Regions from separate parts of the Pantoea sp. SGAir0184 genome, predicted to be linked through region 2. Evidence: predicted binding sites of a transcription regulator. Region 2 holds the regulator's gene; the other holds the start of a gene.

Region 1 (3,416 bases), 680 kb from region 2:
GATTACTACAGCGCCAGCAATCTGCTGACGCGTCTGCATCAGCTGTTCGTCAAATCATGATGTTTGCTGCGCCAGCACGGGCGCGGGCGCCTGATAGCGCCGTAATCCTTTCATCATCAGCCACATCATGACGCCAAGCAGTGTCGCGGCACAGCCAAACGCCGCGGCAGCCTGCGCCGGTAACAGCCACGAACCGAGGGCACCAATCAGCGCGGCGCCGAGGGCATCGCCGCACACGTTCTGCGCCGTCCACAGGCTGTTGATGCGGCCCAGCAGATGATCCGGCGTCAGCAGCTGAATCATCGCGTACTGCACCAGGCTGTTGATGGCACTGAAATAGCCGAAGCCCGCCAGACACAGCAGCGCCAGCCACAGCGTCGGCATCAGGCTGAACAGGCCCAGGGCGACGAAACCGGCCACGGCACTGCCCAGCACCAGCCGCCCAGGGCGCGCCGCCTGTTTCAGCCTGCCGCTGGTAAATGCACCCACGGCGGCACCGAGCGGCACGGCGGCGTACAGCATACCTAGCTGGTCGGCGCTGACTGACCAGTGCGGTGCCAGCGCCGGGTACAGCACGCGGATGGCGCTGGCCAGCGTCACCAGCGCACCGGTCAGCGCCACCATGCCGACCAGCGGGCTGGCGAACAGGAACTGCACGCCGGTTGCCAGCGCCCGCAGCGGATGCTCGCGCGGCTGCGGAGGCGGGGGCAGCGCAGGTAGCTGCAGCAGCGTCAGCACCGTCAGCAGCGTGCCGAAGGCGGTCAGTCCGTAATTCCACAGCACGCCGCCGTGCGCGATCACCACACCAGCAATTGCCGGCGATAAAATCGAGCCGAAGCGCACCGTCAGCATGGTGATCGCGCCGGCCTGCATAATGTTTTCGCGTCCCACCAGCGCCGGCGTAGCGGCCAGCAGCGCCGTGACGCCAATCGCACCGAAAAAGCCGTCCCACAAGCCCAGCAGATAGACCGCCAGCAGCGAAGGCGCGGGCAGCGCGGCATTTATCGCCAGCGCGACAAAGCCCAGCCCGCAGGTGGTGCGGGCAAACAGGATCAACTTCTTACGCTCATAGCGATCGGCCAGCACGCCGCCGGTCAGCAGGCCAGTAAACATGCCGGCAGCGGACAGTGTGACGGCGAGGCCCACCAGCAACGGTGAATGGGTCATCTGCTGAATCTGCACCGGCACGGCAACGGCCAGCATACCGAGCGCCACAATCGAGATAAAACGCGCAATAAACACCGCGCGAAACGCCGCGTGGGTTTTCAGCAGTGAGAGATCGATAAAGTGAGAGGGTTTGTTCATTGTTTCGCCTTTTTGCACCAATTTTCCTCATCATCCGCGAGGCGACTCATGGTAACATAGGCAAACGCGAGTAATAACGATAACAAATATCATTATCACATTACGTTGCACCGCAACGACGTCGAACAGTGAAGGTTTAGAACGCTATGCGCCAGATCCGTGCATTAGCAGGCTCAGGGATTCTGCTTTTGCTCCTCATGGCGCTCAGTCTGATGCTGGGTGCCAAATCAATACCGCTTTCCGATGTGTATCACGCTCTCACCGCCTCCTGCTCCAGCGCGGAGTGCATCATCGTGCGCGATGCGCGCCTGCCGCGCACGCTGGCCGGGCTGCTGGCGGGCGTGGCGCTGGGGCTGGCGGGCGCGCTGATGCAGAGTCTTACGCGTAATCCGCTGGCCGAGCCGGGCATTCTGGGCGTGAACGCCGGCGCCGGTTTTGCCATCGTGCTCGGCATCGCGCTGCTGGGGGCGGACTCCCCGCTGCAGTGGCTGACGCTGGCCTTCAGCGGCGCGCTGCTGGCGGCGCTGCTGATGACGGTGATTGGCGCGATGGGCGGCGGGCGCGTCAATCCGGTGCGTCTGACGCTGGCGGGCGTGGCGCTGGCGGCGGTGCTGGAGGGCTTAACCTCCGGCCTGTCGCTGCTCAATCCGGACATTTACGATCACCTGCGCTTCTGGCAAAGCGGCTCGCTGGATATCCGCGATTTCAGCGTGTTGCGTACCCTGAGCCCGGCGGTGCTGGCCGGTGCGGCGCTGGCGCTGGGTCTGGCGCAATCGCTGAACAGCCTGAGCATGGGCGGTGATATGGCGGCGGCGCTGGGTACGCGCGTGGTGCGCACCCAACTGCTGGGCCTGCTGGCGATTGCCTTACTGAGCGGCGCGGCGACCGCCGCCGTCGGGCCGATCGCTTTTATCGGCCTGATGACGCCGCATTTTGCCCGCTGGCTGGTGGGCAACGATCACCGCTGGCTGCTGCCGGCGACGGCGCTGATCACCCCGGCGCTGCTGCTGGCGGCGGATATTCTGGGGCGGATGATGGTGGCAGGCGAACTGCGTGTCTCAATTGTGACCGCCATCCTTGGCGCGCCGATGCTGATTTTGCTGGTGCGGCGCCAGCGCGGGCGAGGTGGACTATGACGCGGCGTGCCTGGTTGCATGGCGGCTGGCTGCTATTAGCGTGTGCGCTGCTGACATGGCTGGCGCTGACGCGCGGTGCGCTGCCGATTACGGCGGAGCAGGTGTGGCAGGCGCTGCGCGGGCAGGGAGCGGCTAATGTGCAGCTGATTGTGGTGGAGTGGCGGCTGCCGCGCGTGCTGATGGCGCTGCTGATCGGTGCGGCGCTGGGTGTCAGCGGGGCAATTTTTCAGTCGCTGCTGCGTAACCCGCTCGGCAGCCCGGATATTCTCGGCTTCAATACCGGCGCTTACAGCGGCGTGTTGGTGGCGCTGGTGCTGTTCAATCAAAGTATTACCGCGATGACCGGGGCCGCGCTGATCGGCGGTATCGCGACGGCTGCGCTGGTGTATCTGTTTGCCTGGCGCAACGGGGTGGAAACGTTTCGGTTAATCATCGTGGGCATCAGCGTGCGTGCGCTGCTGATGGCGCTCAATGCCTGGCTGATTATCAGCGCTTCGCTGGAGTCGGCGCTCAGCGCCGGGCTGTGGAGCGCCGGCTCGCTTAACGGCATCACCTGGGCGAAAACGCCGCCGGTGGTGACGGTGCTGCTGCTGTCGCTGCTGCTGGTGGCGCTGTTAACGCGCCGCATGCGTCTGCTGGAGATGGGCGACGACACCGCCTGCGCGCTCGGCGTGCCGGTGGAGCGCAGCCGCCTGTGGCTGATGCTGCTGGGCGTGCTGCTGACCGCGGCGTCCACCGCGCTGGCGGGGCCGATCTCGTTCGTGGCGCTGCTGGCACCGCAGATTGCGCGCCGGCTGAGCGGCGGGGAAAAAGGCGCGTTGTGGCTGGCGGCGCTGTGCGGCGCGCTGCTGTTGTGCGCCGCCGATTATGCCGCGCAGCATCTGTTCCTGCCTTATCAACTGCCGGTTGGCGTGATCACCGTCAGCCTGGGCGGACTCTATCTGATTGCATTACTGGTGCGGGAGGCGCGACGCC
Region 2 (3,416 bases):
ACTGCGCGCGGTGCGCCGCTTTTTTAACCTGTAAAAGCAAAAGCTTGCTACGGGCGGTTTAGGGTTGGCGTCGCGCCGGGCGCTGGAGTATGATGTCGCGCTAAAAATTTGCCGCGGATGCTTTTTTCGCCGCGGTCGGGCCGATAAATGTTTAAATCGCGCAGCGCCTTTCCGCCGTTCGCGCCCACGCAGTTTCACAAACCATGGCAAAAGAACAGACAGATCGTACCACGCTCGATCTCTTCGCAGACGAGCGGCGTCCCGGTCGCCCTAAAACCAGTCCGCTGTCGCGCGATGAGCAGCTGCGCATTAATAAGCGCAACCAGCTGAAGCGCGACCGGGTGCGCGGCCTGCGCCGCGTTGAGCTGAAAATGTCCAGCGAAGCGGTCGACGCGCTTAATACGCTGGCCGAGCAGCAGAACATCAGCCGCAGTGAACTGATTGAACAAATGCTGCTGGCGCAGCTCAAACTGGCGTAACGTGCGCAGACCGCACGCTGGAACACAAACTCAGCGCTTTACACATTCCGCGCTTTTCGCCGGTCTGCTATCATTCGCATAACTGTGTCGTCTTCTGACTTACTTTCACAATCAGGATTTAAGAGGTTACTCACTCCATGGCAATCGTAGGCATTTTCTTCGGCAGCGATACCGGCAACACTGAAAACATTGCAAAAATGATCCAGAAACAACTGGGTAAAGATGTCGCCGAAGTGCATGACATTGCTAAGAGCACCAAAGAAGATCTCGAAGCATTCGATATTCTGCTGCTGGGTATTCCGACCTGGTACTACGGTGAAGCCCAGTGCGACTGGGATGACTTCTTCCCGACGCTGGAAGAGATTGATTTCAACGGTAAGCTGGTAGCGCTGTTTGGCTGCGGCGATCAGGAAGATTATGCCGAGTACTTCTGTGACGCGATGGGCACCATTCGCGACATCATTGAGCCAAACGGCGCAGTGATTGTGGGCCACTGGCCAACCGAAGGTTACCACTTCGAAGCCTCTAAAGGTCTGGCAGACGACAAACACTTCCTTGGCCTCGCCATCGATGAAGATCGTCAGCCTGAACTGACTAACGAGCGCGTCGACAAATGGGTTAAGCAGATCTTTGACGAGCTGCAGCTGCAGGCGATCATCGAAGCCTGATGCTTTCCTGTCCGATGTGGGCGCTGGCTCACATCGGGCAATGGAATTACCTATAAAAATAATAGCTACGGTTTTTTAACTTTTTCCCTCAATTCTGTAGAATACCCGCAACGGTCATCTGCTTATTCCTCGGGCATCAGACTGAGACTGCGCGAAAAGGAACATCGATCTGCACGATCCCGCTGAGGTTCACGACATTTCTCCTTACAGCATCCGGGGAATTGTCCGCCGCAGCCGGTTTTCATTTCGCAGGCTGAGCTCTATAATGAGACGCAAATGAGAATGCGCGTTGACCACACATTCAAGGCCTTTGCGCCGTAAGTGACTAGCAAAGTAACAGGACAATATCCGCATGACTGACAACAACTCCGCATTGAAAAAGGCTGGCCTGAAAGTCACGCTGCCCAGACTGAAGATTCTGGAAGTGCTTCAGGGACCCGGACCCGAGTCCCATCATGTCAGTGCGGAAGATTTGTACAAACGCCTGATCGACATGGGCGAAGAGATTGGTCTGGCGACGGTATACCGTGTTCTGAACCAGTTTGACGACGCCGGCATCGTGACGCGTCATAACTTCGAAGGCGGGAAATCCGTGTTCGAACTGACCCAGCAGCATCATCATGATCACCTGATTTGCCTCGACTGCGGCAAAGTGATCGAGTTTAGCGATGAATCTATCGAAACGCGTCAGCGTGAGATTGCGACACGCCACGGTATCAAACTCAGCAACCACAGCCTGTATCTGTACGGCCACTGTGCGCTGGGAGACTGCCGCGAAGACGAGACGCTCCACGATCAGTAATTGAATATGCTATGCAGTATAAAAAAACCGGTGCCAGGCACCGGTTTTTTTATGGCTGCGTTCAGGCGACCAGCGTTTCCTGCAAATAGCGCCAGCGCGGAACCGGCGTGCTGCAGTCCAGCACCGCCAGCGAAATGCGGGTCTGGTTGTTGCCGTTAAGCATTTGCAGTTCGTGATACTGAATGGTCACTTCCTGCTGCTGCTGGGAAATGATGGCATGCTCACTGGTGGCGATTCGCATCCCTTCCCGCTGCCCGTGCAGTTTGCGAAACAGGGTTTCAGTGTCATTGAGATCGAGCTGTTTGCCTTGCGGCGTCACCATTTTGAAGTCGGGATGAAAGTGCGACAGCAGCAGATCCATACTGTCATCGCTGCCTTCGGCCTGATTAAAAATACGTTCGATAAGCTGATGTAAAACCACCACGCTATGTTTGGCTTCCAGAGCGAGACTTGTCATTTTTCTTCCTTCGCTAACCCGCACAGCAACATTTAAGAGCGCATAGCCTACCTGAAAATAACGATTTCACACGGGTAAATTAGTTAATTTTATTAAAGTCAGATTAGTCGTAATCGCGCGTAATTACTGTTTTTTGTCTGGTTCAGCATAATCGATTCCCGTTTGCAGATAACGGGCAATAAAAAAGGGCGATTGCTCGCCCTTTGCTGATCATATCGTGCTATCAAGCAGTAAAATTATTCGCCGATTTTTGCCCAGGTATCACGCAGACCCACGGTGCGGTTGAACACCAGTTTCGACGGCTGCGAGTACACGCTGTCTGCGCAGAAGTAACCTTCGCGCTCAAACTGATACGGTGCCAGCGCGCTGGCGGCACGCAGACCCGGCTCAACGAAGCCCTGTTTGATCTCCAGCGAGTTCGGGTTAATGGTGGTGAGGAAATCCTCGGCCGCGCCCGGGTTTGGCACGCTGAACAGACGATCGTACAGACGGAATTCGGCAGGCAGCGCGTGAATCGCCGATACCCAATGGATAACGCCTTTCACCTTGCGGCCATCGGCCGGATCTTTGCTCAGGGTGTCGACATCGCAGGTAGCGTAGATGCAGGTGATGTTGCCGGCTTCATCTTTCGCCACGCGCTCGGCACGAATGACATAAGCGTTGCGCAGACGAACTTCTTTACCCAGCACCAGACGTTTGTACTGCTTGTTGGCCTCTTCACGGAAGTCGGCGCGATCGATCCACACCTCACGGCTGAACGGCACCTCACGCGTGCCCATCTCCGGCTTGTTCGGATGGTTCGGCATGCTGATGATTTCTTCATGCCCGGCCGGCAGGTTCTCGATCACCACTTTCAGCGGATCCAGCACCGCCATAGCGCGCGGCGCGTTCTCGTTGAGGTCGTCACGAATGCACGACTCCAGCGACGCCATCTCAACAATGTTGTCCTGCTTGGTCACACCAATACGGCGGCAGAATTCGCGGATTGACGCCGCGCTATAGCCACGACG

Evidence for each region. The regulator Fur, encoded in region 2, represses iron uptake genes when iron is present. The targets are predictions, from matches to a motif close to ATAATAATGAGAACNACTATCAA.
Region 1: a site for Fur is predicted at 1,376-1,398, ahead of fepD (Fe(3+)-siderophore ABC transporter permease). Genes of this name have one in related genera too.

What each region holds. Positions count from the first base shown of each region.
Region 1 covers NZ_CP028050.1:3,670,872-3,674,287, reverse strand. The annotation lists gene fepB (Fe2+-enterobactin ABC transporter substrate-binding protein) at 1-60, shown strand, start outside; gene entS (enterobactin transporter EntS) at 55-1,305, opposite strand; gene fepD (Fe(3+)-siderophore ABC transporter permease) at 1,452-2,441, shown strand; gene fepG (iron-enterobactin ABC transporter permease) at 2,438-3,416, shown strand, end outside.
Region 2 covers NZ_CP028050.1:2,994,936-2,998,351, forward strand. The annotation lists gene ybfF (esterase) at 1-34, shown strand, start outside; gene ybfE (LexA regulated protein) at 204-479, shown strand; gene fldA (flavodoxin FldA) at 617-1,147, shown strand; gene fur (ferric iron uptake transcriptional regulator) at 1,500-1,949, shown strand; gene C1N60_RS14210 (hypothetical protein) at 2,011-2,406, opposite strand; gene glnS (glutamine--tRNA ligase) at 2,643-3,416, opposite strand, start outside.